Regions from separate parts of the Bradyrhizobium sp. AZCC 1693 genome, predicted to be linked through region 4. Evidence: predicted binding sites of a transcription regulator. Region 4 holds the regulator's gene; each other region holds the start of a gene.
What was found. Region 4 encodes LexA, which represses DNA repair genes until DNA is damaged. Its sites were predicted from a motif close to TGTTCNNNNTGTGTTCNG; they were not measured.
Positions count from the first base shown of each region.

Region 1: V1293_RS15095 (PA0069 family radical SAM protein) is a predicted target of LexA. The motif match lies at 3,440-3,457, and genes of this name have one in related genera.
Region 2: V1293_RS11920 (ImuA family protein) is a predicted target of LexA. The motif match lies at 5,764-5,781, and genes of this name have one in related genera.
Region 3: recA (recombinase RecA) is a predicted target of LexA. The motif match lies at 1,910-1,927, and genes of this name have one in related genera.

Region 1 covers NZ_JAZHSD010000001.1:3,162,921-3,170,731, reverse strand. Annotated here, with positions in the region: gene ypfJ (KPN_02809 family neutral zinc metallopeptidase) at 1-761, shown strand, start outside; gene moaB (molybdenum cofactor biosynthesis protein B) at 945-1,508, shown strand; gene V1293_RS15105 (bifunctional helix-turn-helix transcriptional regulator/GNAT family N-acetyltransferase) at 1,635-2,567, opposite strand; gene V1293_RS15100 (glycosyl transferase) at 2,719-3,291, opposite strand; gene V1293_RS15095 (PA0069 family radical SAM protein) at 3,479-4,639, shown strand; gene V1293_RS15090 (VOC family protein) at 4,761-5,216, shown strand; gene V1293_RS15085 (GNAT family N-acetyltransferase) at 5,277-5,849, shown strand; gene V1293_RS15080 (ribonuclease HII) at 5,908-6,699, shown strand; gene V1293_RS15075 (glycosyltransferase family 39 protein) at 6,780-7,811, shown strand, end outside.
Region 2 covers NZ_JAZHSD010000001.1:2,442,935-2,450,745, forward strand. Annotated here, with positions in the region: gene V1293_RS11910 (error-prone DNA polymerase) at 1-3,425, opposite strand, end outside; gene V1293_RS11915 (Y-family DNA polymerase) at 3,422-5,014, opposite strand; gene V1293_RS11920 (ImuA family protein) at 4,905-5,699, opposite strand; gene V1293_RS11925 (UdgX family uracil-DNA binding protein) at 5,913-7,346, shown strand; gene V1293_RS11930 (M20 aminoacylase family protein) at 7,695-7,811, opposite strand, start outside.
Region 3 covers NZ_JAZHSD010000001.1:7,517,419-7,525,229, forward strand. Annotated here, with positions in the region: gene istA (IS21 family transposase) at 1-1,447, opposite strand, end outside; gene V1293_RS35660 (hypothetical protein) at 1,519-1,734, opposite strand; gene recA (recombinase RecA) at 2,030-3,118, shown strand; gene gcvP (aminomethyl-transferring glycine dehydrogenase) at 3,373-6,246, opposite strand; gene gcvH (glycine cleavage system protein GcvH) at 6,401-6,766, opposite strand; gene gcvT (glycine cleavage system aminomethyltransferase GcvT) at 6,791-7,811, opposite strand, start outside.
Region 4 covers NZ_JAZHSD010000001.1:1,329,562-1,337,372, forward strand. Annotated here, with positions in the region: gene V1293_RS06605 (HAD-IA family hydrolase) at 1-558, shown strand, start outside; gene V1293_RS06610 (molybdopterin molybdotransferase MoeA) at 671-1,882, shown strand; gene lexA (transcriptional repressor LexA) at 2,095-2,796, shown strand; gene V1293_RS06620 (hypothetical protein) at 3,023-3,439, shown strand; gene V1293_RS06625 (hypothetical protein) at 3,582-3,761, shown strand; gene V1293_RS06630 (ComEC/Rec2 family competence protein) at 3,769-6,063, opposite strand; gene V1293_RS06635 (hypothetical protein) at 6,210-6,464, shown strand; gene V1293_RS06640 (SPW repeat protein) at 6,628-6,990, opposite strand; gene V1293_RS06645 (hypothetical protein) at 7,244-7,426, shown strand; gene glnA (type I glutamate--ammonia ligase) at 7,540-7,811, shown strand, end outside.

The sequences.
Region 1 (7,811 bases), 1.8 Mb from region 4:
TCCTGATCGGCGGCGCCGAAATCCTCACCGGCGGCGGACAGGCGCCAACCTACCAGACCGATCGCCGGTCGGGGCCGGCCAAGACCGGCGCGCCGAAGGACGAAGTCGGCAGCATGATCTCAGGCATTCTCGGCGAGATCGACGACCGCTGGAGCGAGATCTTCCAGTCCAGCGGACAGAATTACACGGGACCGCGCATCGTGCTGTTTCGCAACGCCACCAATGGCGGCCGCTGCGGCATGGCGCAGTCGGCGATGGGGCCGTTCTACTGCCCGCCGGACAAGCAGATATTCCTCGACACCAGTTTCTTCCGCGAAGTCGAAACGCGCTTCCGCGGCTGTTCGGGCAGCGCCTGCAAATTCACGACGGCCTACATCATCGCGCATGAAGCGGGACATCACATCCAGAATCTGCTCGGCATCCTGCCGCGCGTGACGCGGCTGCAGCAGCAGGCCGGCAGCAAGGCCGAAGCCAACGCGCTGCAGGTCAAGGTCGAATTGCAGGCGGATTGTCTTTCCGGCGTCTGGGTCAACCGCGAGGAGAAGAAACGTCCGGGCTTCCTCGAAGCCGGCGATATCGAGGCGGCGCTCACCACGGCAAGCGCGATCGGCGACGACACGCTGCAACGGCAGTCGACGGGCAGGGTGGTGCCCGATAGCTTCACCCACGGCTCCGCGGCGCAGCGCAAGCAATGGTTCATGACCGGCTACAAGCAGGGTACGGTGCAGGCCTGCAACACGTTTGCGCAAGGCGCGTTGTGACGGTCTCGTGCCCCGGATGCTGCGCAGCACCGAAAGCGCGTTCACGCGCGTCTTCGACGCGCTATGGTGATGCGCTGCTGGTCCGGGGTCCGTGTTGTGTGACGCTACTTTGAGTTAGGTCCCGGCTCTGCGGAGCAGCGTGAAGACGCTGCACCGCGTCCGGGACACGAGGGATCGAGCGAAATGTCCTCCATCGATGAATCAAAACAATTCGTGCCGCTCAACATCGCGGTGCTGACGGTCTCGGATACGCGCTCGCTGGCCGATGACAAATCGGGCGCCACGCTGGCGGAGCGGCTGACCGCGGCCGGTCATCTTCTTGCCGCGCGCGAGATCATCGTCGACGACATCGATGCGATCCGCGTCATCATCAAGCGATGGATCGCCGACGAGGGCGTCGATGCCATCATCACCACCGGCGGCACCGGTTTCACCGGTCGCGACGTGACGCCGGAGGCGGTCGAGCCGCTGTTCGAAAAGCGGATGGACGGCTTTTCCATCGCCTTCCACATGCTGAGCCACGCCAAGATCGGCACCTCGACGGTGCAGAGCCGCGCCACCGCGGGAGTAGCGGGGGCGACCTTCATCTTCTGCCTGCCGGGATCGCCGGGGGCCTGCCGCGATGCATGGGACGGCATCCTCGCCGCTCAACTTGATTACCGCACGCGCCCCTGCAATTTCGTCGAGATCATGCCGCGGCTGGACGAGCACCTAAGGCGGCCTAAAGCACAAGGCGCTTCAGCCTGATCAGCAGCGCGCCTATCGCGCGCCACATGTTACGCCAGGCTTCGATGCGCAATTGATGCGCACGCTTGATATGGAAGTCGATGAGTTCAGGCGTAACGCGCCGCTGACTATCGCGACGCCCCGGCTTCACAGTTCCAGTTCCCAGGTTTCGCCGATCAGGTCCTGGCCGAAACTGCGGTGCGGCTCGGTGGCGACCAGCTTGAATCCGGCTTCCTGATAGATCTTGCGGGCGGCGACCAGGATGCTCTGGGTCCACAGCGTGATTCTGCGATAACCGCAGGCCTTCGCGAACGCGATGCATTCGGCGACCAGCCGATGACCGAGGCCCTGGCCGCGCCCGGCGGGATCTACCAGCAGCAATCGGAGCTTGGCGACGTCGTCGGTGTGCCGCACCAGAAATATCGAGCCGACCTGTGCTCCCTCGATATCAGCGATCCAGCAGCGTTCCCGCGATGCGTCGAACGAGCTAAGGAACTTGGCCGCGATCTCCGCTACGCGCCCCTCGAACGAGGAATCCCAACCGTATTCGCGGGCGTAGAGCGCGCCATGGCTCTGCACCACCCATCCCATGTCTCCGGGGCGCGGCTCGCGCAGCGTCGCCGGTCGTGGTGCGGCACTGATATCGTCGCCGAGAAGGCGCTCGATGTCGGCCATTGCCCCGATCAGGCGCTCCCTGCCGCCGTGCGGCAGCGAGCCAAGCATCGCCGCGACGTCGTCCTTTGTACTGCGCTCGAGTTTGGCGAACGCCTGACGGCCCTTGGCGGTCAATGCGAGCCGGTATTGCCGGCGGTCGGACGGCAGCGGTTCGCGGGTGATCAATCCGCCTTCATCGAAATTCTGCACGATCCGGCTGAGATAGCCGGCATCGAGGCCCAGCTCGGCGCCGATCTCCTTTGCCGAGAGATCCTGGCGGTGGGCGAGTTCGTACAGCACCCGGGCCTCGCTCAGCGAGAAGGGGCTCTTCAGGAGCTGCTGGTCCAGCACGCCGAGCTTGCGGGTGTAAAAGCGGTTAAAGGCGCGAACCGCCGCGACTTCATGTTCGGAATCCAGTTGGGACATGATACTCCCTCGATATTTGCCATTGTCAAATATATAGTTGCTCTTGGCAAGTATATATTTGACCGCAGGCATCCTGCGAGGCGCCAGGCCCGCTCTACTTTGCATGGGGTTGTTTTCGATATTTTGTGTCTGGGCCCTGCGGTGTACCGCTTTAGGCGACGACCATGATCCGGCTGCGCAACTGGGTGCGCGCCGAGCGGCCGAGCTGGCGCAACAGCCGCGTCTCGGAACGACGCGAATCCGGCCGGTAGCCGCCAAGCCGCTCATAATGATCGCGCGCTATCAGCAACCCCTGTTCCGCCGACGGCCCGGTAATCATGCGGGCGACGAATTTGAAGCCGTCGCGCAGCCGCGCGTCGCCATAGGGCGAGCGGGCATAGCGAAACACCCCGGCGCGCGGCCGGTCGCTGCTCGATACGTTCTGGATGAACTGGGTGGTCTCGTCGATCCACCCATTGTCGAGCACCGCGCCGGCGTGCAGGAACATCAGCCATGGCGAGCGCGCCGCCCGCGCGCCGGCAGCCAGCGCCGCGGCGCGTGTTCCTTCAAACCTGAGAAAGCGACAGCCGGCGACGTCCGCCACCCGTTCGATCACGCCATTGCCGGCCCTGTCGACCAGCAGCACCTCGCGGATGACGCCGGCTGCGGCGCCCGGCACCAGCGCCGCCAGCGTTGCGACGGCGGGCTGCTCGACCCCTTCGGTTGGAATGATCACGCTCAACATGGATGAGGCTTCGATGGCTCAAACGGTGGAAAACGCTGCACCGTTATCACCTTGTCACGATCAAAGCAGCCGTTTGCGCGCAGTTATTTTGTGGCAGTGGCGGCCGGCGGCTCTTCCGGCGTTTGCGCTTCGTGTGAATTGTCGATGTTGTTCTTGATTTGTTCTTTTGGCATGCTATGTTCGCTTCATGAGCCGAGCATCCTCTCATGCCCTCAAGCACCCGCCGGTCACGGCGCCCTCCGAGCCGGCGGGTGCGACACCTTTTCATGAGCTTGCGGTCGCCATCGAACGCAAGCGGCGGCGCGGGCGCGGCGCGCAGTCCAACGAGAGCGGCCGGTTCGAGGCCGAGGCGCGGGTCGCCTTCGACGACGGCTGGCAGAGCCTGGACGAGCTGCCGCCGTTCAAGACGACGGTGTCGCTGGATACCTCGCGCAAGGTCATCACCCGCAACGACTCGCCCGACATCGGGTTCGACCGTTCGATCAATCCCTATCGCGGCTGCGAGCATGGCTGCGTCTATTGCTTCGCACGGCCGACCCACGCCTTTCTCGGTCTGTCGCCCGGGCTCGATTTCGAATCCAAGCTGCTCGCCAAGCCGGACGCGCCGGAACTGCTCGAGAAGGAACTGGCCGCCTCGGGTTACGAGCCGCGCATGATCGCGATCGGCACCAACACCGATCCCTATCAGCCGATCGAGCGCGAACACAAAATCATGCGCGGCATTCTCGAAGTGCTCGATCGGGCCGGCCATCCCGTCGGCATCGTCACCAAATCGGTGCTGGTGACGCGCGACATCGATATTCTGCAGCGGATGGCGAAACGCAATCTGGCCAAGGTTGCGATATCAGTGACCACGCTCGATCCCAAGCTTGCGCGCACCATGGAGCCGCGCGCCTCGACGCCGCCGAAGCGGCTGGAGGCGCTGCGGCAATTGTCGCAGGCCGGCATTCCAGCAACTGTGATGGTCGCCCCCGTCATTCCCGCGCTGAACGATTCCGAGATCGAACGCATTCTCGACGCCGCGGCCCATGCCGGCGTCAAGGAAGCAAGCTACGTGCTGCTGCGGCTGCCGCTGGAAGTGCGCGACTTGTTTCGCGAATGGCTGATGGCGAACTATCCCGACCGTTACCGTCACGTCTTCACCCTGATCCGCGACATGCGCGGCGGGCGCGACTACGACTCGCAATGGGGAACGCGGATGAAGGGCACCGGCCCGATGGCCTGGATGATCGGACGCCGGTTCGAAATCGCCTGCGAAAAGCTCGGCCTCAACAAGCGCCGCGCGAAACTGACGACAGATCATTTCGTCAAGCCGAAGCGGAGCGGACAGCAACTGAGTTTGTTCTAGAAGCCGTTATTGCGAGCGCAAGCGACGTGTCCGCCGTAGCTCAAAGAACGAAGGCGGGAGCAATCCATGTCGTCACGGAACTTCGTCGCTTGCGATGATGTTAATGACGTTGGAGAGTAAGATGAGCGGAAAATCGCCGAAACCTGTTCCCCGGTTCACGGTCATAACGCTCGGCGTAACGGATATGCGCGCCAGCATCGCGTTTTACGAAGCGCTCGGTTTTGCCCGAAAAATGCACGCAACCGGCGAGGCGGTCGCTTTCTTCGACACCGGCGGCACGCTGATCGCGCTGTTCCCGTGGGATCAACTCGCCCGCGACGTCACGCTGCCGGATGAGCCTCGGCCGAAAACTTTTCGCGGAACGACGCTCGCCTGGAATTGCGGCTCCGTCGAGGAGGTCGACGCCGTGCTGGATTTCGCCATCCCCTGCGGCGCGTCGCTATTGAAGCCCGCGCACAAGACCGATTATGGCGGCTACTCCGGCTATTTCGGCGATCCCGACAACCATCCCTGGGAAGTCGTGGTCGCGCCCGGCATCGAGGTCGGCGATGACCGGCGGGTTCACCTGCCGGATTAAACCCAAGATGATATGGCTGTGCCACTTCTATCTGGCGGCGAAGTGCGGTATTTCGGCTTGATGAACCAGAAACCCACGCCGGGATCGAAAAAGCAGCCGCTCGTCATCTTGACGACGACGCGCCTGATTCTGCGCGCTGCGGTCGAAGAGGATATACCGATTCTGCAGGATCTGATCCTTGGCGACAGCGATGTGATGCGCTTTGCCTTTTCCGGAACTCCGATGGCAAGGGACGCCGCCGAAGATTTCATCCGGAGATCATTCACCTTCGGCGAAAGCCTCACAGGGATGGCGGTTCTGACCGAAAAGCCCGCGGGCGAAGCCATCGGCTTTGCCGGCTTGTCTCCATGCCAGGCGCTGGGGGCCGACGATTTTGAAATCGGATTTGTCCTTGCGCGCCGGGCATGGGGCAGGGGGATCGCAACCGAAGTCGGCGAGGCGCAACTCGCCTTTGGGTTTGATCGACTCAAATGCGGCAGATTGCTCGGACTTGTCGATCCGCGAAATGCACCGTCCATTCACGCGCTCGAGAAGCTCGGCATGCGCCATCTGGAAACCATGACGGACCCCAGGCGCGGAAGCCGGAGCGTTTATGTGATTGAGGCCGCGGAGTGGCGGCGGCGCGCTGAATAACGGGAATTGTGCCGGGTTTCCGGTTGCGCCGGGGCCCGCGCTTTCGCACGATCCCGGCATGATTCGGGACAAGTCCGCCAAGAAAAACGCCAAAAAAACCGATAAGAAGGCAGGCATGGAAAAGGCCGAGCCTCTCAAGGGCGTCATCGCGGTCGCGCCGCCGAGCTTTCGCCGCGAGCGGGGGCTGATCAAGCGCGGCGTCTGGCCGGTGGCCGGCTGCGACGAGGCCGGACGCGGGCCGCTGGCGGGTCCGGTGGTGGCCGCCGCCGTGGTGCTGGACCCGAAGCGAATCCCCAAGGGTATCGACGATTCCAAGCGGCTGACCGCCGAGCGCCGCGAGGAATTGTTTGAGGAGATCTGCGCGACATCGTCCTTTGCGGTCGCCTTTGCTTCGCCCGCACGGATCGATCGCGACAATATCCTGCGCGCCTCGCTCTGGGCGCTGGCGCGCGCCGTGCGTGCGCTGCCCGAGATGCCGAAACATGTGTTTGTCGACGGCCGCGACAAGATCGATGCGCCCTGCGACTGTGACGCGGTGATCGGTGGCGACGGCATCGTCATGTCGATCGCGGCGGCATCGATCATCGCCAAGGTGACGCGCGACCGCCTGATGTGCGCATTGGCGCTGGATTGCCCGGGCTACGGCTTCGAAACCCACAAGGGCTACGCCGTGCCGGAACATCGCGAGGCGCTGGACCGGCTAGGCCCGAGCATCCACCACCGCCGATTTTTTGCGCCGGTGATCGCCGCGCGGCTGAAACATTACCCTGAGACGGTCGAAGAGACGGTCGAGCCCGATCTCTTCGCTGTCGACGGGGAGATTGCTTCCGACGTTTCAATCTCGATCTGAGGCCGGTTGCCTCGGGGGCTCCTGCGCTCTATCAAACGTCCCTGTGGACAGGGCTGCCCGGCCCGGCATTCGGACGTTTCATGCGCTTCACCTCGCTCGTTGTCGAACTGATCCGCGCCCGGCCGCGGCTGGTGGTCTGGATCGTGGTGCTGGCCCAGGCCGGACTTTGGCTGATCCTGCCGATGCTGCTCTACGGCAGCCCGCCCGGCGACCTTGCGACCGCGCTGGCCTTCGGACGGGAATACCAGGTCGGAACCTGGCTCGGTCCGCCGCTGGCGTTCTGGCTTGCCGACATCGCCTTCCGCGCCGCCGGAAACAACATGTTCGGCGTCTATCTGCTGGCGCAAGTCTGCGCCGTCGTCACCTTCTGGATCTACTATCACCTGGCCCGCGCGATCGTCGGCGGCCAGCAGGCGGTGCTCGCGGTACTGCTTTCGATGACGGTGGTGGCGTTCAGTTCGCCCGGCGTCGAGTTTGGCCCGCTGGTGCTGGCGCGCCCGCTATGGGCGCTGCTTTTGCTGCATTCCTGGCAATTGATCGGCCAGAACCGGCGCAACGCGTGGTTCGCCTGGTCGATCGAGGCCGGGCTTTTGCTGCTGACGACGTCGGCCGCGCCCGGACTGCTGCTGCTGCTCGCCGGATTTGCCGTTGCCACCGCGCGGGGGCGGCGTGTCTTGATGTCGCTCGATCCGCTCTATGCGCTGCTCGTGATCGCCGTCCTGGTCTTGCCCTATCTGGTCTGGCTGCTCCGCGCCGACGCACTCGCCATGCCGCCGTGGCCCGCGATCTCCGATCTCGGCGCGCGCGTCCTGCAATGGGGCTGGCTGCTCACAGGCCTGGTGCTCGCGATGTCCGCCATCGTGCTGCTTGCGATCCTCAATTCCGGCTGGTTCGCCCGCCAAGCCGGGGAAGCGCCGATCATCTACCGGCCGCCGGTCGATCCGCTGGCGCGCGACTTCGTCTATTTCTTCGCCGTCGCCCCGGCGCTGCTCGGAAGTTTCCTGGCGGGGCTGTTCAATCTTGACTACGTCGTGGGCGGCGCAGGCGTTGCGCTTTTGATGTCCGGGCTTGCCGTGATCGTGGCGACCGGCGATCTGGTCTATCTGCGGCGT
Region 2 (7,811 bases), 1.1 Mb from region 4:
CGCGGGTGGCGGATTTTTTGCGCGGGACTATCGGCGTGGTCGCGGCGGTCGTCGTTGAGCGGTTCGACCAGCGCGGGGCCAGCCGGGACCGGATGCCTGCGGCCCGGCGCGTCATTGGCGAGGCCGATCAGGTCGTGGGAGCGGTCGAACATCCGCTGCGCCACCAGATGCGTGACGTGTTCCGGGCTGCTCTGGATATAGCCTTCGACCAGGATGAGGCGCGCGCCCATCACCTCTTTCCGGTACTGCTCCATCACCTTGGGCCACACCACGATATTGGCGATGCCGGTTTCGTCCTCCAGCGTCATGAAGACGACGCCCTTGGCGCTGCCCGGACGCTGGCGCACCAGCACCACGCCGGCGCAACTGATACGGCGCCTGTCGTTCTTGTGGTTGACGTCCTTGCAGGCGACGACGCGCTCCTTCGTGAACCTCTCGCGCAAGAATTCCATCGGATGGCCCTTCAGCGACAACCGGACCGTCTGGTAATCGGCGACCACCTGCTCCGGCAGCGGCATCAGGGGCAGCGGCCTTGCGTTCTCGTCGGGCTGCTCGCGGGCGACCGCGGCCTGAAACAGCGGCAGCGGCACATCATCGGGCAGCCGCCGCACCGCCCACAGCGCGGCGCGGCGGTCGAGCCCGAGGGAGCGGAAGGCATCGGCGTCCGCCAAGAGGATCAGCGCGCGCTTCGGCAGTGCGGTGTCGCGGGCGAATTCTTCCAGCGAAGTGAAGGGACGGCGCGCGCGCGCGGCGACGATGCGGTCGGCCCAGTCTGTTTCCTGCACGTTGTCATTCCGGGGCGCTGCGATAGCAGCGAACCCGGAATCTCGAGGTTCCGGGTTCACGCTTCGCGTGCCCCGGAACGACGAGAAACCCCGGAAGGACATCTGAACTCTCTTCAACCGCTCCTCGTCCTCATCAACCCAACTAAACCCGTCGATCTGGCGAAAACCAAGCCGCACCGCGCAATACTTCCCACTCCCCTGCTCCAGCGTGTTCTGTGCAAAGCTGTAGGAGACGTCGATCTCGCGCACCTCGACGCCGTTGGTGCGGGCGTCGCCGACGATCTGCGCCGGCGCGTAAAAGCCCATCGGCTGCGAATTGAGCAGGCCGCAGCAGAAGGCGTCCGGGTGGTAATGCTTCAGCCATGAGGAGATATAGACGAGCTGGGCGAAGCTTGCGGCGTGGCTTTCCGGAAAACCGTAGGAGCCAAAGCCCTTGATCTGGTCAAAACAGCCTTTGGCGAATTCGGGATCGTAGCCGCGCGCGACCATGTTGCCGATCAGCTTGGTTTCGTACGTGCCGATGGTGCCGAGGTTGCGGAAGGTCGCCATCGACCGGCGCAGGCCGTTGGCCTCTTCGGAGGTGAACCTGGCGGCCTCGATCGCGATCCGCATTGCCTGCTCCTGGAACAAGGGCACGCCGAGGGTCTTGTGCAGCACGCGATACAATTCGTCCGCCGGGCCTTGGTCGGGCGACGGCGACGGATAGCTCACCTTTTCCTGGCCGTTCCGCCGCCGCAAATAGGGATGCACCATGTCCCCCTGGATCGGACCGGGGCGCACGATCGCCACTTCAATGACGAGGTCGTAGAAGGTGCGCGGTTTTAAGCGCGGCAGCATGTTCATCTGCGCGCGGCTCTCGACCTGGAACACGCCGAGCGATTCCCCGCGGCACAGCATGTCGTAGACCTTTTCGTCGTCCTGCTCGACGGTGGCGAGCTCCCAGCGCTCGCCCTTGTGATCGGCGATGAGATCAAAGCATTTGCGGATGCAGGTCAGCATGCCCAGCGCCAGCACGTCGACCTTCATCATATGAAGCGCGTCGACGTCGTCCTTGTCCCATTCGATGAAGGTGCGGTCGTCCATCGCGGCATTGCCGATCGGCACATAGGTGTCGAGCCGGTCCTGGGTCAGCACATAGCCACCGACATGCTGCGACAGATGGCGCGGGAATTCGATCAGTTCGGTGGCGAGTTCGACCGCGAGCTCGACCATCGCATTCTGTGGATCGAGCCCGGCCTGCCGGACCTGCATCTCATTGAGGCCCTTGCCCCAGCTTCCCCACACCGTGTCGGCGAGCGCCGCGGTGACATCCTCGGTCAGCCCCAGCGCCTTGCCGACGTCGCGGATCGCACTGCGCGGACGATAGTGGATGACGGTGGCAATGATCGCGGCGCGGTGGCGGCCGTAGCGGCGATAGACATATTGCATCACCTCCTCGCGCCGCGAATGTTCGAAATCGACGTCGATGTCGGGCGGCTCCAGCCGCTCCTTGGAGATGAAGCGCTCGAACAAAAGATCGACCTTGGTCGGGTCGACCGAGGTGATGCCGAGCACGTAGCAGACGGCGGAGTTGGCCGCCGAGCCCCGACCCTGGCACAGGATGTTCTGGCTGCGGGCGTAATGGACGATGTCGTGCACGGTCAGGAAATAATGCGCGTATTTGAGCTCGGCGATCAGCGCGAGTTCTTTCCGCAAGGTGGCGCGCAAGGTATCGCTGATCTCGCCGCCGAAATATTTGTCGACACCGGCCCAGGTCAGGTCTTCGAGATGCTCTTGCGCGGTCTTGCCCGGCGGCACCGGCTCGTCCGGATACTGGTATTTGAGCTGGTCGAGCGAAAATGAAATGCGATTGGCAAAGCGCATGGTCTCCGCGATGGCTTGGGGAATATCGCGAAACAGCCGCGCCATTTCATGAGACGGCTTGAGATAGCGTTCCGCATTGGCCTCCAGCCGCTTCCCGATCGCGTCGATCGTCGTCTTCTCGCGAATGCAGGTCAGCACATCCTGCAGCGGTCGGCGGGCGGGATGATGGTACAGCACCTCGTTGGTCGCCAGCAGCGGCACTTTAGCGGCCAGCGCCAGCCGATGCAGCCGCGCCAGCCGGCGCTTGTCGTCGCCGCGGTAGAGCAGGCTTGCGGCAAGCCAGACGCCATCGGTGCGGCTGGTCTTCAGTCGCTGCAGAATTTCTTGCGCATTCGCCGCGTCGAAACGATGCGGCAGCGTCAGCACCAGAAGCTGGCCTTCGGAAAATTCCAGCAGGTCATCGAACCTCAGATGGCATTCGCCCTTTTCGATCCGCGTGATGTCGTCGCCGCGCTTGCCGCGGGTAAGCAACTGGCACAGCCGGCCATAGGCGGCGCGGTCGCGCGGATAGACCAGGATGTCAGGGGTGCCGTCGATAAAGACGAGGCGCGCGCCGATCAGGAGCTTTGGCTTGTGCTTGACCTCAGGGTTTTCGAGTTCCTTGTACGCGCGCACCACGCCGGCCAGCGTGTTGTGGTCGGCGATGCCGATGGCGGGAATGCCGAGTTCGCTTGCCTGATGCACATAGGCGCGCGGATCCGAGCCGCCGCGCAGGAACGAGAAATTGGTGGTGATGCCGATCTCGGCATAACCGGAAATGTTGGCAAGGCCTTTCATGCGAACAGCCCGTGCACGAACCATCTGACCGGCGCGGGTTCGCCCTCCGCGTCGGCCAGCTCGCTTTCATAGAGCCCGTCGCGAAAGATCCAGAAGCGAAGCCCCGCTTCATCCTCGATGCGGAAATAATCTCGCGTCGGGCCATCGCCGCCTTGCTTCCACCATTCCATGGCGATGCGTTCGGGCCCCTCCACCCGCACCACCGCGTGCGTCACGCGCCGCCAGGTGAACTGATGCGGCGGGCCGTCGGGCACGGTCGCGAACGGCACCTTGATGGGCTCCGGCCTGTCGAACAGCCTCAACGGCCGCAGCGGCGGCTCGCTCTCGATACGCTCCGGCCATGCCGCCTGCGCGGCGGCCGCCAGATGATGCTGTGCGGCTACGGCCATCACCGCGCGCTCGGGGATGTGGGTATCCTGCGGCAGGTGCACGACGACGCGTTTTCCGCCGATGCGCGCGGCGATGCGGTCGATCAGCGCGGACAGTTCGTCATTGTCGTGGACATTGGCGTCGAGGTCGCGCTGCTGCTGCACCACGATTTCGGTGCGGCTGGCGGACAGCCTGATGAGATCGAAGCCGAAGCCGGGATCGAGGGGATCGTTCAGCGCATCGAGCCGCTCGCGAAACAGGCGGTCGATCACCTCTGGCTTCGTCACTGGACGGCCGGTATCGACCGAGATGGTGCGCACCGCGCCGTCGGTGCGAAAAAAACTTGCGTCCAGCCGCCGGGCGCCCTTGCCCTGTCTGTCCATCGCCGTGACCAGCATGGCGGCGAGCGCGGACAGGTTCATCGCGATCACGGTGTCGGTGGCGACCGGTTCGGGAAAGCGCTTTTCGACGATGTAATCCGGCAGCGGCTTTCGGGGACTGATCGGGGCATCGCCCTCGCCCAGCGCCTGCTCCAAGAGCGTGGTGAAACCCGAGCCGAACCGCGCCGTGATTTCGTGGCGTCCGCGCGAGGCGACGTCGCCGATGATCTTTAACCCCGCGCGGCGCAGGCCGACGGTGATGGCGTCACCGGCGCCGAGCGCGGACACCGGCAGCGGGCTGACGGCTTCCGCCTCCTCGCCATCGGCAACGATCTTTCCGGAAGTCTGGCGCGTCAGCGTGCGGGCGCAGATCGAGGTCGAGGCGATTGCGGCGCTGACCGCAAAGCCGCGACGGCTCAGCGCGCCGCTGACGGCCTGCAACAGCGCGCGCTCGCCGCCGAACAGGTGGGCGCAGCCGGTGATGTCGAGATAGAGCCCATGCGGCGGATCGAGCGCCACCAGCGGCGTGAAGCGGTCGCACCAGTCGGCGATGTATTCAAGCGTCTTGCGATCGGCGACTTCGTCGGCGTCGAACACCGTCAGTTCGGGGCAGATCGCGCGGGCATTGGCGAGCGGCAGGCCGATCGAGAGGCCGGCGTGTACAGCCAACTCATCAAGCGCATAAATCAGAATGGCGTTGTGCTGCTTGGCGACGACGACGCTGGGGGTTTTATCCAGCTCTTCGTTGTCGTTCCCTACCTTGCGCTTGATGCGGTCGATGGGCAGGCGTGGCAGCCACAGGCTGAGGATACGCCGACGGTTCTCTGAAGAGGCACTCATCACAATTCCATTCCATGATCCAGCGGCCGACCGGGCCATGACGGTTACGAACCAGTTGCGCGTCGAAGACGGGCGCGCCCCAGGCGGTCCACGGGGCTGACGGCGGCGAATGCGCCGCGCGCACGATCCATCTGGTCTCCGCGGTCGAGGGTCGCGGCTCCGCCGCCATCCGCAGCAGCAATGCGGTGACGCCGGAGGCTGCCGCGGCCAATGTAAGTTTGCGGCTGGCGACGAGATCGAGCTGACGCGCCTGCCCCCAGACTTCCAGCACGACGGCGCCGAGCGCATCGCAGGCCAGCGCGTCGGCGGCGGTCCGCAACGCGGCGTCGGTATCGGGCGCGCGCACGGTCACGAGCAGCCGCGGATCGAGACCCAGCTCGCAAAGCCCGCTCAGCGACAGTGCACCCGATTCAATTTCCGAAAAGTCCTGCCGCACCCAGACCAGCGGCCGGCGCGGCGATACCCTTCCCGCCAGCCCCGTGATGAATCCCGTGGCCGCCGCGCTCTGATGGCCCTCGGCGAACACTTCATGCACCGCGGCGAGCGCAAGACCGCCCTGCAGCACAGCATCCGCTACCGCATGGCCGAGCGCGATCTTGTTGAGATCATGCGCATCGCCATGCGTCTCGATCCGCTCGATGCGTCCGCGCAAATTCGCAAGCGTGCTTGTGCGTGCGGTGCTCATGCGCCGCTCCCTTAGAAATTTTGGCCTTACCGCTTTTTCCTAATGAACCCGCGGCCAGCCCATTTGTTCATGATATGTTCTAATATAAAGCTAACCGGCCCGGCAGAGTCAATCGAGATCGACACTTGGCCGATTCATTAGTGGAATCAAAGGGATTCAGCGATGGATGTGCAACGTAAGCTGGAAATCCTGGCGGATGCCAACCCCGCACGAATGCACCACATCACCCTCGACAGCGAAACCGATTTCGACGGCTGGCGTAAAGCCGCCCGCGCGCTGGCGCTGAACGATGTGAAACCCTCCGACGTGAGCTGGCGCGTCGCTGATGATGCGCCCGAACTGTTCGCGCCGACGGCGCCGCTGGAGCCGCCACACGGCACCTTCAACGTACCTGCCAAATTCGTTGAACTGGCAGGGGTCGCGATCCTGCACAGCAACCCCGAGCGGTTCGCCCTGCTCTATCGGCTGCTATGGCGGCTGCGAAGTCATCACGATCTGCTCGACATTGCGACTGATCCTGACGTGGCCGAGATCGCCGCGATGGCAAAGGCCGTGCACCGCGACGAGCACAAGATGCATGCCTTTGTCCGCTTCCGCGAAGTCGGCCGCGAGCAGAAGTCGCATTTCGTGGCCTGGTTCGAACCGGAGCATCACATCGTCAAACTGGCCGCCCCCTTCTTCGCGCGCCGTTTTGCCGATATGCCCTGGTCGATCCTGACGCCCGATGTCTGCGCGCATTGGGACGGCCATGCCGTCTCGATCACGCCGGGGGTCGCCAAAAGCGAAGCACCGACCGTGGATCGGCTGGAGGAAATCTGGCGCAGTTACTGCGCCAGCATTTTCAATCCCGCCCGGCTGAAAGTGCAGGCCATGCAGAAGGAGATGCCCCGGAAATACTGGAGGAACCTGCCGGAGGCCTCGTTGATTAAGTCCCTGATCGAAGGTGCGGAACGTTCAACCAGCGCGATGATCGAAAATGGCGTCACCGAACCGCACAAGGCGCAGAAACGGCCGGAGCCGCCCATGGTCCGTAAAAAAGGTCAGGACGACATCGAAACCCTGCGCGAGGAAGCCGCCGATTGCCGCGCCTGTCATCTCTACAAGCATGCGACCCAGACCGTGTTCGGCGAAGGCCGGCAAACGGCGCGGATCATGCTGGTCGGCGAGCAGCCCGGCGACAAGGAAGACCTCGCCGGCAAACCGTTCGTCGGACCCGCAGGGCAAATGCTCGATCGCGCGCTGGAAGAAGCCGGGATCGACCGCCGCACAGTCTACGTCACCAATGCGGTCAAGCATTTCAAGTTCGTGCCGCGCGGAAAAATCCGCCTGCACCAGAAGCCGAACACGCCGGAGATCAGGGCGTGTCGGCAGTGGTACGAACGTGAACTGGCCGCGATCAAGCCCGACCTGGTGGTGGCGATGGGCGCCACCGCAGCGCAGAGCGTGTTCGGAAAAATTACCCCGATCAACAAGAACCGCGGCCGCCCGATCGATCTCGATGACGGCACCAGGGCGCTGGTGACGGTGCACCCATCCTATCTGTTGCGATTGCCCGATGCCGACGCCAAGGCACGCGAATACCAGCGCTTCGTCCAGGATCTCAAAATCGCCGCCGGCGTGCTGCGAAAATCAGCACATGCGGCCTGAATTCCGCCAATCCGGCAGCCGCAATTTCTGGTGAAATACAACGGGAAAATTGACAATCCCATCTGCAACCATTAATTGATGGAAGACACAATCGCATTCTCAAGGGAATGTGGGACGTCTGGTCACGCCATGACGCTCCCATACGGTCGACGCGCTGCGCGGGTCCCCTTCAGCCCCGGCACCGTGCAGCGCGCGACCCACCTCTTCCGGCGCGAACCGAGCACAATGCCAACATCTCAAGTCGCGGCTGAGCGGCAAATAAAGAAGGCCCGTATTGGAGATACGGGCCTTCCTTGATGTGACCTCGCACTTCATGTGCGATCGAAGTTCATGAACGTGCGATGCGAGTTACGCCGCCGCCAGCTTGTTCTCGACCAGCTTGATCCAGTACGAGGTGCCGTACACGATCGCCTCGTCGTTGAAATCATAGGCGGGGTGATGGAGCCCTGCGCTGTCGCCGTTGCC
Region 3 (7,811 bases), 6.2 Mb from region 4:
TGAGGATCGAGGCGATCGACCGATAGCTCGCTGAGCCGATGCTGATCCCACGGCGGCATGCGGCTTCGAGACGTTGCGTCCCATAGGTCTTTTCCAACCGCAGGATGCCGAGACAGGATCGGAAGCCCTGCTCGGGATGCGGCTTTGTCCGCATGATCGCCTCGCACAGCGCGATCGTGGACGGACCGATCTGCTCGGCGGCGGCCAGCAGACGCGCCGGCGTCCAGAAGGCGTATCGGCGATGCGCGCTCGGCATGTGCTCGGGGATCGTGGTGTGGCGGCGCTTCACGCCCGAGCGGGCGTGGCTGGCGATGCGGGTGCCGCGATGGAACACCTCGATGGTAGCCTCGGTGGCCCGCACCTCGACGACCTGGCGGATCAGGCGGGATGGCACCGAGTAGAAGTGTCCCTGAACTTCGACGTGGTAATCCGGTGCCACGCGGGCACGACGCCATTCGGCGTACTGATAGGGCTCGGCCGGCAGCGGCATCAGCGCCGGACGATCGATGGTGTTGAAGAACTCGCGGCGGCTGGCACCGAGCTTGCGCATCAGGCGGGCGTTGAGTTCGTCGACCAGGATGCGGATCGCGACGTTCAACTCGGCGAGCGAGAAGAAGCGCCGGTTGCGCAGCCGGGCCAAAATCCATCGCTGGACGATAAGAACCGCCGCCTCGACCTTGGCCTTATCGCGCGGCTTGCGCGGCCGGGCCGGCATAATGGTGGTGCCGTAATGGGCGGCGAGATCCTGGTAGGTCCGGTTGACGCCCGGCTCGTAGCGGCTCACCACCGTCACCCCGGCCTTCAGATTGTCGCAGACGAGCGCCTTCGGCACCCCGCCCAGGAAGCTAAGCGCATCCACATGGGCGCCGATCCAGTCGGGCAGCGTCTCGCTGAACCGGGCTTGGGCAAAGGTGTAATTCGACGCTCCCATGACCGCGACGAAGATCTTGGCGGCGCGCACCTCCCCGGTGAGCCCGTCGAACACCGGCATGGTATCGCCGGCGAAGTCCACGAACAGCTTTTCGCCGGCCGCGTGGGTCTGTCGCATGGTCGCCGTGACCCCGTGGCGCCATTCGACGTAGAGGTCGCAGAACCGGCTGTATCCGTAGCCGTCGGGATGATGACCGCGGTATTCCTCCCACAGCAGCGCCAGCGTCACGCCGCGGCGGCGCAGCTCGGCATGGATCTGTCCCCACTCCGGAAGCGGCTTCGATCGCGGTGGGTTATAGCCAGCCGGCGCAAACAGCTTGCGCTCCAGCGCGGTGTCGTCGAGCTCCTCCGGTATCGGCCAGGTGATGCCGATCACCGCGGCGCGGCGGACATACTCCGCGATCGCCGTGCGGCCGATCCCGACCGATCGGGAGATCACCCGATCGCTCGCCCCACAGGCATACTTCAGGCGCAGAACTTCTCGAATCTTCCGCATCGGCAATCTCTCGGCGGGCATCAGACCTCCCATTGCGTGGACCGCAAAAGGAGGACCTTGCCCCGTTCAGATTGCCGACAACGCGCCCCGTCTCACCCTATCAACAGGGTGGCCGCCTTCGTTCGGATTGGCTGGCCGCTTTCGATCGGAATCGGTGACCGCTTTCCGTCGGAATCGGTGGCCGCCTTGCCTCGGATTCCGCATACAGCGCCAGGTGGAAGCAATTTGGCTTCCTTGCGTAGGCGCTTCGCCTCTTTGGCAAGTCGTTCTTCAAGGGATTGAGTCTGCTTGAAACGGCGACGCTTCATGACACAACCTCGTAGTTTTTTGCGGGTCCTAACCGCAGGGTTTTGAGGAAATACCGATCCTAATATGCCGTCGCCGGGCGATCCGTTCCCAGGTGAACAATTCACAAATTAGGACACCGCTAACTCTGAATTAGGACACGGGGCTCGGAATACGGACAGTACCGACCTTCGCGAAAAGAACATATTGCGAACATGGAACAAAGGTGGTACAGGATTCCTATACGCCATCGAATCCCGAAACCTGCCACCGCCCGTTTGTCCCGCTCGCGAATCCCCGCCATAAGGAGCACGTATTATGTCCGCCACTGCCCTGCGTATCGTTGAAGGATCCTCCATGGATAAGACCAAGGCCCTGTCCGCCGCGCTCTCCCAGATCGAGCGCCAGTTCGGCAAGGGCTCGGTGATGAAGCTGGGCAAGAACGACCGCTCGATGGACATCGAGACCATTTCCTCGGGCTCGCTTGGACTCGATATCGCGCTCGGCGTCGGCGGGTTGCCGAAGGGGCGGGTGGTCGAAATCTATGGGCCGGAATCGTCGGGCAAAACCACGCTGGCGCTGCACACGGTGGCGGAAGGGCAGAAGAAGGGCGGCATCTGCGCCTTCATCGACGCCGAACACGCGCTCGATCCGGTCTATGCGCGCAAGCTCGGCGTCAACATCGACGAACTCTTGATCTCGCAGCCCGACACCGGCGAGCAGGCGCTGGAAATCTGCGACACGCTGGTGCGCTCCGGCGCGGTCGACGTGCTGGTGGTCGACTCGGTGGCCGCCCTGGTGCCGAAGGCCGAACTCGAGGGCGAGATGGGCGATGCGCTGCCGGGGTTGCAGGCGCGGCTGATGAGCCAGGCGCTGCGCAAGCTCACCGCCTCGATCAACAAGTCCAACACCATGGTGATCTTCATCAACCAGATCCGCATGAAGATCGGGGTGATGTACGGCTCGCCGGAAACCACCACCGGCGGCAATGCCTTGAAATTTTACGCCTCCGTCCGCCTCGACATCCGCCGCATCGGCGCGATCAAGGAGCGCGACGAAGTCGTCGGCAACACCACCCGCGTCAAGGTGGTGAAGAACAAGCTGGCGCCGCCCTTCAAGCAGGTCGAGTTCGACATCATGTATGGCGAGGGCGTCTCCAAGATGGGCGAGATCCTCGATCTCGGCGTCAAGGCCGGCATCGTCGAAAAATCCGGCGCCTGGTTCTCCTATGACAGCCAGCGGCTGGGGCAGGGACGCGAGAACTCAAAAGCGTTTCTCAAGGCCAATCCCGACATGGTCGCCAAGATCGAGACGGCGATCCGCCAGAACTCCGGCCTGATCGCCGAGCAGATCCTCGCCGGCCCCGCCGAGCGCGACGCCGATGGCGAGGAGCCGGCGGAGGAATAAGTTTCCGACGCTTCAGGCCGATAAGGCTTGAAACGCGACAGACGGGCGCTGCGGACGTTGAGTTGCCGACGTCTTCAGCGCCCGTTTTGTTTCCGCGAATTATTTGTCTATTTGCGCCGTCATTCCGGGATGGTCCGAAGGACCAGACCTCAGATGTGCAACTACGCATCGGGGAATCTCGAGATTCCCCGATGCGTAGTTGCACATCTGAGGTTCGCGCTAAAGCGCGCCCCGGAATGACGGCCTTTCGGCCGTCACTCAGCCGCTTGCGCGTAGTCCGCGACCGGCGGGCACGAGCACACCAGATTGCGGTCGCCATAGACATTGTCGACCCGACCCACCGGGCTCCAGTATTTGTCCGTGCGCGAGACGCCGTCGGGGAAACAACCCTTGGCTCGGCTATAGGCGCGGGCCCACGCATCGTCGGCGATGTCGTGCACGGTGTGCGGGGCGTGGCGCAGCGGCGAGGCCTCGACCTTCCAGCGGCCGGCCTCGATCTCCGTGATCTCGCTTCGGATCGCGATCATGGCGTCGCAAAAACGATCCAGCTCCGCCTTCGATTCCGATTCGGTCGGCTCGATCATCAGCGTGCCCGGCACCGGGAAACTCATGGTCGGCGCGTGGAAGCCATAGTCGATCAGGCGTTTGGCGATGTCGTCGACGGTAACGCCGCTGGTCGTCTTTAGCGCACGGGGATCGACGATGCATTCATGGGCGACGCGGCCTTTTGCGTTCCGGTAGAGCACCGGGAAATGCGGATCGAGCCGGTTCGCGATATAGTTGGCGTTCAGGATCGCGATCTCGGTGGCGCGCCTCAATCCTTCGCCCGACATCATCAAAATGTAGATGTAGGAAATCGTCAGGATCGACGCTGAGCCGAACGGCGCCGCCGACACCGGCCCGACGGAAGCCGGCTCCGTGCCATCGGTTGCGGGATGCCCCGACAGATAGGGCGCGAGGTGGGCCTTGACGCCGATCGGCCCCATGCCCGGGCCGCCGCCGCCATGCGGGATGCAGAAGGTCTTGTGCAGATTGAGGTGGGAGACATCGGCGCCGTAATCGCCGGGTCGCGACAGCCCGACCTGCGCGTTCATGTTGGCGCCGTCGAGATAGACCTGGCCGCCATGGCCGTGAACGATGTCGCAGATATCGCGGATGTGCTCCTCGAACACGCCATGCGTCGAGGGATAGGTGATCATGACGGCGGCGAGGTTTTTCGAATGCTTCTCCGCCTTGGCGCGGAGGTCGTCGACGTCGACATCGCCGCGCGCGTCGCAGGCGGTCACCACCACCTCCATGCCGGCCATGTGGGCGGAGGCCGGATTGGTGCCGTGGGCGGAGGAGGGGATCAGGCACACCTTGCGATGAGGCTCGCCGCGGGCGGCGTGATAGGCCCGGATCGCGAGCAGTCCGGCATATTCGCCCTGCGCGCCCGAATTCGGCTGCAGCGAGATCGCGTCATAGCCGGTGATGTCGCACAGCGCTTTCTCAAGCCGTCTGAACAACACATGATAGCCCTTGGCCTGCTCGGACGGCGCGAACGGATGCAGGCTGCCGAACTCAGGCCACGTCAATGGAATCATCTCCGTGGTCGCGTTGAGCTTCATGGTGCAGGAGCCCAGCGGGATCATGGCGCGGTCGAGCGCGAGGTCGCGATCGCTGAGCTTGCGCATGTAGCGCAGCAGTTCGGTCTCGGAGCGGTGCGCGTGGAACACCGGATGGGTGAGGAAGGCGCTGTCGCGCTTCAGCCCCGCCGGCAGCGTCTCGCGCGCGCCGACCTCGATGTCGGCATAGCTCAGCTTGCCGCCGAACGCGCGCCACACCGCTTCGACGGTCGCTTGCGTCGTGGTCTCGTCCAGCGCGATGCCCAGCCGGCCTTCACCGATGCGCAGATTGATTGCTTCAGCATGCGCCCGGACGACGATCTCGCCTTGTCTGGTACCCACATCCACCGTCACGGTGTCGAAGAACGTCTCGCTCTTCAATGCAAAGCCAAGCTTGCGCAAGCCTGCCGCCAGCACCGCGGCGCGGCGGTGCACCGTTCGCGCGATATGCGTCAGCCCCTCCGGGCCGTGATAAACCGCATACATCGAGGCGATCACCGCCAGCAGCACCTGCGCGGTGCAGATGTTGGAGGTGGCCTTTTCGCGGCGGATGTGCTGCTCGCGGGTCTGCAGCGCCAGCCGATAGGCCGGCGCGCCCTTCGAATCCACCGACAGGCCTACGATGCGGCCGGGCAGCGAGCGTTTCAGCGCGTCGCGTACCGACATATAGGCCGCGTGCGGGCCGCCATAGCCCATCGGCACGCCAAAGCGCTGCGCCGACCCGATGGCGATATCGGCGCCGAGCTCGCCGGGGGAGGCGATCAGCGTCAGCGCCAGCAGATCGGCGGCGATCACCGCAAGCGCGCCCTTGGCGCGCAGCGCTGCGATCGCGGGCCTGAGGTCGCGCACCGCGCCTGATGTGCCCGGATACTGCAACAGGCCGCCGAACACTTCGGCCGTGTCGAGATCGGTGACGGGATCGCCAACGATCAGATTCCACCCCAGCGGCTCGGCGCGGGTGCGCAGCACCGCGAGCGTCTGCGGATGCACCTCTGAATCGACGAAGAACGATTTTGATTTCGCCTGCGCCGCGCGCTCGGCGAGCGCCATGGCTTCGGCAGCAGCCGTGCCTTCATCGAGCAGCGAGGCGTTGGCGACGTCGAGCCCGGTGAGGTCGCAGATCATGGTCTGGAAGTTGAACAGCGCCTCCAGCCGGCCCTGGCTGATCTCCGGCTGATACGGCGTGTAGGCCGTGTACCAGGCCGGGTTCTCCAGAATGTTGCGCTGGATCACCGCGGGCAGGATGGTGCCGGAATAGCCCTGGCCGATCAGCGAGGTGAACACCTGGTTCTGCGCGGCCAGCTCGCGCATATGCAACAGCGCTTCGGTTTCGCTCAACGCCGGCCCGAGATCGAGTGCGGCCTTCTGCCGGATCGAGGACGGCAGCGTCTGGCCCATCAGTTCGCTTAGGCTCTTCGCGCCGACGCTGTCCAGCATCGCACTGATGTCGCGGGGCGAGGGGCCGATATGCCGGCGCACGAAATCGGTGGCGGCCTCAGTGGTAGTCTTGAGCGGCGCGTTCATCGCAGTTTCCCTGGTTGATTGTCATGCCCCGCGAAGGCGGGGCATCCAGTACGCCGGGAAGCCGGCGATTAGGCCGATAGGCCGCGGCGTACTGGGTCGCCCGGTCGAGCCGGGCGATGACAGTGAGTGTGTGGTCGTAAAGTGGTTCATCACCTCACGCCGTGTGCTTGGCGTAAGCGGCCTCATCCATCAGGCCGCCGAGTTCGCTTTTGTCGGCGATCTTGAGCTTGAAGAACCAGGCCTTGCCGCCGGCGTCGGAATTCACCAGCGCGGGCTCGGCGGCGAGCGCTTCGTTGACCTCCAGCACCTCGCCCGAGATCGGCGCGTAGACGTCGGAGGCGGCCTTGACCGATTCGACCACGGCGGCGGCTTCGGCCTTCTTCAAGGCTCGGCCGACCTTGGGCAGTTCGACGAACACGACATCGCCGAGCTGGGACTGCGCGTAATCGGTGACGCCGATGGTGGCGACATCGCCCTCGATGCGGAGCCATTCGTGGTCTGATGTGAACAACGTCGTCATGAAGCTTCCTCAGCGTTTGCAGAACTAGCGTTTGTAGGTGTTGGGAACGAATGGCATGGCCGCGACCTGCAGCGGCAGGCGCTGGCCGCGAACCTCGGCAAATATTTGGGTGCCGTTGGCGGCGAGCGATGTCGGCAGGTAGCCCATCGCGACCGGCGCATTGAGGCTCGGGCCGAAGCCGCCCGAGGTGACCTTGCCGATCGGCTCGCTTGAAGCCGCATCCGAAAACAGCAGCGCGCCCTCGCGCACCGGCGCGCGGCCTTCGGGGCGCAAGCCAACGCGGCGGCGAGATGCGCCTTTTTCAAACTGCGAGAGGATTTTTTCCGCACCGGGAAATCCGCCGGCCCGGGCGCCGCCATTTCGGCGGCTCTTCTGCACCGACCATTCCAGCGCGCCCTCGACCGGCGTCGTCGTGATGTCGATGTCGTGGCCATAGAGACAAAGGCCGGCTTCCAGCCGCAGGCTGTCGCGGGCCCCGAGCCCGATCGGGAGTACCTCGGGGTTTTCCAGCAGCGCCGTCACCAGCGCTTCGGCCTGTCCGGCCGGAACCGAAATCTCAAAGCCGTCCTCGCCGGTATAGCCGGAGCGCGAGACGAAGCAGTCGAAGCCGGCAACCTTGCGCGGGCCGGAATCCATGAACCGCATCGCCGAGGCGTCTGCACAAAATTTCGCCAGCGCGGATTCCGCCTTCGGCCCCTGCAGCGCGATCAGCGCGCGATCGGTCAGCGAATCGATGACGCAGGTCTCGGAGAGATGCGCGCGTAAGTGCGCCTCGTCCTCGGCCTTGCAGGCGGCATTGACGACCAGAAACAGATGGTCGCCGAAATTCGCCACCATCAGATCGTCGAGAATGCCGCCGTCATTGTTGGTGAACTGGGCGTAGCGCTGCCGCCCCGGCGCCACCGCGACGATGTCCTGCGGCACCAGCCGCTCCAGCGCCAGCGCCGCATCCGCGACCTGGCCTGATTTGGGACGCAGCGCGAGCTGGCCCATATGGGAGACGTCGAACAGCCCGGCGGCGCTTCGCGTGTGCAGGTGTTCTTTG
Region 4 (7,811 bases):
ATCAGCTTCGATCAGGTAATGGCGAACTGGGCGCAGCACGCGGGCTGCGCGCCCGCCGACCTCGCCGGGCGTTTTGTCGTCAACGACAGTTTCAAGCATCACGAGATCGGCCAGATCGATGACGCCGCGTTCTTTGCGAGCCTGCGCCAGTCGCTCGGCATCGGCATCACCGACGCGCAGTTCCTGGAAGGCTGGAACGCGATCTTCACCGGCGAGATGCCGGGCATTGCGCCTTTGCTGGCCGGCGCCGCCAAACGCATGCCGCTCTATGCTTTCTCCAACACCAATCCGGCCCATGTCGCGCATTTCTCGCAGGCCTATGCCGACGTGCTCAGCCATTTCCGCCAGATATTCCTGTCCTCGAGCATCGGTTTGCGCAAACCCGACGCGGAAGCCTATGATCATGTGGTAAAAGCGATCGGCGTGCCGGCGTCGCGAATCCTGTTCTTCGACGACTCGGCTGCCAATATCGAAGGGGCGCGGGCTCGCGGCCTTTGTGCCATCCACGTGACATCGACGGATGACGTGGCAAGGGCAGTGACCGCACTCGAAGTCTAGCCTTTTCCGTTCCGATGGAAATCGGAACGGGGCTCCAGGTTTTTGATTTGACGCGTTTTCTTGACGCGAACCGGTTTCCACCTCGCTGGAAAACGCTCTAGGAGGTCTGCCCGTGGCCTTGATGCCTGTCGCCGATGCGCTTGCTGCGATCCTTGCCGGCGCCGAACCGTTGCCAGAGGAGATGGTGGCGCTCGATGCCGCCTATCATCGCGTGCTGGCGCGCGACGTCGCGGCACGGCGGACGCAACCGCCGCAGGCGATGTCGGCGATGGACGGCTATGCGGTGCGCGCGGCGGATGCCGCCGACCTCAGCGCGCGGCTGAAGGTGATCGGCGAGGTCGCGGCCGGCCGCCCGTTCGAGCGCAAGGTCGGCCGAGGCGAAGCGGTGCGGATCTTCACCGGCGGCGTGATCCCTGATGGCGCCGATGCCGTCATCATCCAGGAAGACACCGGCGTCGACGGCGATCATATCACCATCACGGACGCCGCCGTTTCTGGCCGGCATATCCGGCCCGCCGGCGTCGATTTCAGTGAAGGCGACGTCTTGCTCAAGCGAGGGCGCCGGCTCGCCGACCGCGATTTGTCGCTCGCCGCCGGCATGAACTATCCGGAGCTAGCGGTGCACCGCCGCCCAAAGGTCGCCGTGCTTGCGACCGGCGACGAGCTGGTGATGCCGGGGTCGACCCCGGGCCCGGGCCAGATCGTCTATTCGAACGGCTACGGAATCCGTGCGCTGGCGCGCGCCGAGGGCGCCGAGGTCCTCGATCTCGGGATCGCCGCCGACACGGTCGCCGCCACCGCGCAAGGCATCCGCCGCGCCCGCGAGCTTGAAGCAGATATCCTGATCACCATGGGCGGGGCCTCGGTCGGCGACCATGACCTGGTCAAGCGGTCGCTGGAGGCCGAGGGCACGGCGATGGCGTTCTGGCGCATAGCGATGCGGCCGGGCAAGCCGATGATGCATGGCAGGCTGGGTGCAATGCGGGTGATCGGCCTGCCCGGCAATCCCGTCTCCTCCTATGTCTGCGGCTTCCTGTTTCTGGTGCCGTTGATTCGTGCATTATCGGGCCGCGACACCGTCCATCATCCGCGCGAAGGCGCCGAACTGGGGCGCGATCTCGCCGCCAACGACCAGCGCGAGGACTATCTTCGGGCCCGCCTAGAAGCGCGCGAAGACGGCACCCTGATCGCGGTTCCGGTGAACCACCAGGACTCATCGCTATTGGGGAATCTCGCTGCGGCACGGGCACTTGTGATACGTCCGCCGTTCGCGCCGGCTGCGGCAAAGGGTTCGCGTTGCGAGCTGCTCCGGCTGCCGGAATGACGCCCTGAACGGCACGTTTAAGGGTGTCTTCAGCCGAAGCCGCAATGCGTTCACTTGAAATTAAGTGGTTGCGGAACACATATCGAACATATAGTGTCCGTTCATGATTTGTTTCGACTGCTAGTGTCCATGGTTGGGAGTTTTGACGACTCCCGCGATGGACCCTGGAGATTCGGGACCGAAAGACGACGCCAACCGGGGGATTGCTCGCGATGCTTACGCGCAAACAGTATGAACTTCTGCGTTTCATCAATGAACGGTTGAAGGAAGCCGGCGTACCGCCCTCCTTCGACGAGATGAAGGACGCGCTCGACCTGCGCTCGAAATCCGGAATCCACCGTCTCATTACGGCACTGGAGGAGCGCGGCTTCATCCGCCGCCTGCCCAACCGCGCCCGCGCCATCGAAGTCATCAAGCTGCCGGAGCTGGCTGCCGCCGGCAACGGCCGCCGCGGCTTCACGCCGAGCGTCATCGAAGGCACGCTCGGCAAGCGCACGGTGAGCGCGCCGGCCACCGAGGACGACGGCAACCGCCCGGTCGCCGTGCCCGTGATGGGCCGGATCGCCGCCGGTACGCCGATCGAGGCGCTGCAGACCCGCAGCCACACCATCAGCGTGCCGCCCGATATGCTCGGCTCCGGCGAGCATTACGCGCTCGAAGTGCGCGGCGATTCCATGGTGGATGCCGGCATTCTCGACGGCGACATGGCGCTGATCCAGCGCAACGAGACCGCCGACACCGGCGACATCGTGGTGGCGCTGATCGACGAGGAGGAAGCCACCCTGAAGCGCTTCCGCCGCCGCGGCGCCTCGATTGCGCTGGAGCCCGCCAACACCGCCTATGAAGTGCGCATCCTGCCGCCGAACCGGGTCCGGATTCAGGGCAAGCTGATCGGGCTGTACCGAAAATATTGAACCGTCGGGTTGCAGACACGACCGCGACAACAGCCCCGGCCTTCGGCCGGGGTTTTTTGCGGCATGCCGGGAACCAAACTGTGTTAGCGCGTTTGTGATTTAGACGCAGCGCGCCGGTCGCAGAAATGCCCAGAAGCAAGAAAACGCTCTGCGCCAAGTCAGCTCTGATAGAGGCCTGTGCCTCCTTCCAGACACGGGGCGCTATCTCAAACGAGGGAGCCATCCGATGTGTGACTATAGCCTGCACGCTGTGGCGACGCGGCCTGCCAAGGTCGGCGAGACGCTGATCACCACGACATTCCGCGGTACGTCCACCCGCGGCTTCGCGTCGGAACGCGAGCCCGCAGTAGCGGTCTGCATGCTTCCCGGCACCGAACTGGCGTTCGCCGAAGACGTCAAATACGACAACCGGTGGATCTGGACGCGGACCACCGACTGGCGGGTCGGCAAGTTCAACCAGATCGAACCGGAAGTATCCGACCGTCATCATGACGCGATCGAATTTCCGGACGGAAGCCATGTGCTGGTGACGCAGCTTTGCGAAGGCCAGCGCGCAACCGTGCTGCAATTGCCGGTAACCGAGGGCGAACGTGCGCCGAAGGTGACGGAAGCGCCACCGGCCGAATCCATCGTGACCGGATAGAATACGATCCACATGCGATCCGCCGGTTCAGGCCGGCGGATCGCGGTGATATGGTTTTTTGAGAAACTCGGCACCGGGGCGGTCGGTGGTCAACAAAGTCACATGGCAAAGAGCCGGACGCGTCACGGAGCCCGGACGGTACATGTTCCGGTACGGCTGGCTCACCATCACGGCTGAAGATCTCGCGATCTGGCAGCAATTCCCCGAGGCGTCGTTCACGCTGGTCAACCTCCCGTCGTCTCCCGACGCGCCGGAGGAATTCCACCTCGGCGCGTTCGAAATACCAGCCAGTCGCTCAAGTCCCTCGGTCGACGAGCACTGAAGGTCGTCTACTCCTCCGCCTGAAGGTCTGCCTCGGCCGGCGTGGCGTCGACCGCGCGAGGCGGCACAACACGCGGCGCAAGAACGGTGGCGTCTGCCTCGCGCTCCTCGGCTGCGGCCGGCGACCACGGACGGTCAATGCCCCTCGGTTTGGCCGCTTCGACGACAAACCCCTCTCGGCTGCGTTGCAACGCCATTGCGCCCTGCCGCCGCAGCCGGTCGGCATCGATGACCGAAGCCGCGCATGACGCGGGTGCCTGCCGTAGCGTCACAATGAGCGCCGCGCGCTCGCAATCGTCCGACAGCGCCTCGGGCCTGAGCGCCTGCGCGACCAGGCCGCCAGCGGATTGCATCACGCAGCCAAGGTCGTCGCATGAGACGCCTGCGGTGAGCGACGCATCGGCCGCCGTACGCGCGTCCGCATCCGCCGCCAGCCACTCCTTCAGCAGGAAGACATCGCGGGAGCCTTTGGCCGCATGCATCAGATGGAGCTGGCCGTCCTGGCCGCGGACGCCGACATGGCGGCCGTCGGCAGAGATCAGAATATCCGGCTGCGGCACCCTCGCCGCCCACAGCGCCGCCGATAGCACCAGTACGGCGCCCGACCAGCGCAACGGCGTGCGCAGCAGGCCGAGCAGGATGATGCCGAGACTGGCGGCAATCAGCGGGCCGATGCCGAACGCCGGCACCCGCCCGACCGCGCCGGGCAACGCCGCGACCCATTGCGTCACCGCGATCATCCAGTCGATGCCTGTGCCCATGATCATCCAGAACAGGCGATCGAAACCGAACGGCATCGCGACGAGGCCGAGCAGGCCCGCCGGCATCACCACGGCTGAAACCACCGGCATCGCCGCCAGATTGGCGAGCACGCCGTAGGGCGTGACCCGGTGGAAATGAAAGGCCGCGTAAGGCATGGTTGCGAGCCCCGCCACCAGCGAGGCCAGCAGCAGCATCGTGAGCTCGCGGCCGCCCCACAGCGCCGCACGCGCGGTTGCGGTATGATCTGCGGTTGCAAGCAGACGCGGCATGCCGATCTGCACCAGCGCCACCAGGCCCAGCGTGGCGGCAAACGACATCTGGAAACTCGGATGCACCAGCGCTTCCGGCGCGACCGTCAGCACGATCAGGGCCGCGACCGCGAGCGTGCGAAACGTAACCGCCCGGCGATCGACCATGACCGCGATCAGCACCACCGCCGTCATGAAGAAGGAGCGCTGCGTCGCGACCTCCGCCCCCGACAGCAACAGATAGAACGCGGCGGCTGCGAGCGCCGCCGCCGCCGACCATTTCTTGATGGCGTAGCCGACGGTGAGCGTTGGAAACAACGCCAGCAGCGCCCGCACCGCGAAGAACACGACGCCGGCGACGACGGCCATGTGATAGCCGGAGATCGAAAGCACATGGCCCAGACCTGAGATGAACATCGCGTCGTTCACCGGCTGAGAGATCGCGTCGCGCCGCCCGGTCAACAGCGCGGTAGCAATCGCGCGCTTGTCGCCGTCCAGCGCGGTCCTGATCCGCGCGTCGATGGTGTCGCGCAGGCCCTGCATGAACGCCGAATAGCGCAGGCGCAGCCCGCCGCCGGTGGCAGGCGGCTCCGCGGCCTTGATCGCGCCCATCACGAAGCCGGAAGCGCCGATGCCGGCGAAGAACATGTCGCGGCTGAAATCGTAGCTGCCCGGCCGCACCGGGATGAGCGGCGGCAACAGCCGCGCCTTCAATTCGACAAAGCTGCCAACCTCGGGCGCCGTGCCCTTCTTCACCGACAGCCGCACGCGTTCGAGCTTTATCGTCCCGCGCGCGCTTTCCATGGTGACGACGCGCAGGACAAAGCGGTCGGTACGCTCGCGGATGTCGCGGGTCTCGACAAAACCGGTCAGCGATACCGAAAACATCGGCCGCGCCAGCACACCATGCGCGATCCGCGCCGTCTTCCAGGTCGCGATCGCAAAGCCGGCCGCGACCGCCGCAATCATGACGGCGATGGGAAAGAATTTTTGCCGCCGCAACAGAACCGCCACCGCGCATAGCGCGATGGCGACGACGGCGGCGGCTGAGAGCACCGGTTCATGGTCGGCGGCGAAATAGAGCGCAATCCCGGTGCCGAACGCCACCGGCACCCAGGGCAGCAGCCGCCCGGCGCCAGCTTCCGCACGCACCCACGCGCGCAAAGTTTCGATCAACGGCGGCCAGAACGCAGGACGCGACGGCGCAAGGCCGCCGATAGGCGCCGTCGCGCGCGGCGGCCAGGTCCCGGCATAGCCCCGCTTCCGGCCTGACGTGTCGCCCTGCTCCGCCACGTGGTTACACCTTACGATCTCGTGGAGAGCACAAGACTACCGGACGGTGTATTGCGGCCGCTAGCGGAACGGATGCAGAAACCTGAAGAAATGCACCACGGCTGGCGCTACAGTGCTGCACGAGAATCTTGAGCGCGAGCCACCGTATGAAACTTGCTGCCTGCCTTTCAGTTGCTGTCGCGATAGCAGCCCCGGCATCCGCTGCGGCGGCAGAGCAATGCCGCTTCATCGAGGCGAGAGCCGAACGCGAGGCCTGCTATCAGCGGCAGGAGACCGCGCGGGCCGCGCGGCAAAAGGCCAATGAGGCCCACCAGGCCGCACAGCAAAAGCCGTACGAGCCCTTGACCCAAGAAGATGCACAGCTCGCCAAATCCATGCGAGGCATCTGTCGGGGGTGCTAGGCGGCCGGCGCCAGACTCTGCGCAAACCCATCGGCGCAGCGTGTCGATGAAGGGCGGCCAGGCGCTGACGCTGATCCGCGCAGCCGTCACGCTCAAGACAACGCCCGTCGCGGCCGACCGCTACCCGATAGCGGTCGGCCGACGGGGCGACTAACTCCCATCCTCAGCCGGCGCCGTGATGCCAGCGATCGTGCCACCAGGTGCTGAAATCACGATCCGTCATCAGCTCCCAGACAGCAAACAGGATCACCAGAAGGCCCGACAACACGCTGCTCACCGTAGCTGCGCCCGGCTCGTAGCCGACCGTCCACGGTGCTACCATGAGCGCCAGACCCAGAAGCATCTCTCCCCATTCCTCCAGGTAGGAAGGAATGACAAATGCCTCGACGGCAAACAGGATGACGCCCAACCCGAGTGCGATGGTTAGCCAGACGGCTGCCCCGGCCATGCCCAGGACAAACGGCGAAACGACCAGCCATGCACCCACCACCAGGCTGGCAACGTCCTGCCAGTGTTGAATGCGCATGATACTCACCTCCCCTCTCCCATGGATATGGTGGCGCGGCACTCAAAGCGTATCCGTCCAGCCTGCGTTGTGTTGCCGCTGCTCCGGGCCCCGGAGCCACCGCCCAATTCCGGCAGCCCACCCCTGGAAAGCGCTCTTGCAAGTGCGCCGCAGCAGGATGCACACTGTGTGCGCATGACCAGGTGTCAACGTCTACAGCTCTCGGCTCGACTGGAATTAACGGTTGCGCTCAGAACGAGAGGAGAATGACGCCATGCGAGAAATCGAAATTCACGACTATGCGCGGCAGTTGCTGGAAGCACATGGCGCCAAGGCCATTGCGGAAGCCGCTCAGAACGCCATCGAACTCGAGGCAAAAGGCGAAGTCGAACTGGCCAGAACCTGGCGACATATCGAAGACGCGATGAAGATCATGCGCGGGCCCCACCAGAGCTGAGGCTACCGGCGCGGCAACGCAGAACGTGGCCCGGACCCGTCGCAAGCCGCTTCACCGCGGCTGAATGGCAACACGACCTCCAAGATGCGGCTCTCCATAACAGGAGTGAAGCCATGTTTCCGAAGTGTGCGACAGCCGAAGATCTCGTGAAGGCGATCAAGGACGAGGAGGTGCAGATGATCGATCTGCGCTTCACCGACTTGCCTGGGGTGTGGCAGCATTTTTCCGTCCCACCCAGTGCAGCAAGTATCGATGCTCTCAGCGAAGGCATTGGATTCGACGGTTCATCCATCCGCGGCTTCCAGGAAATTCAGGAAAGCGACATGCTGGTCGTGCCGGACCCGACCACGGCCTTCCTCGACCCGTATTCCCCTGCATCGACCCT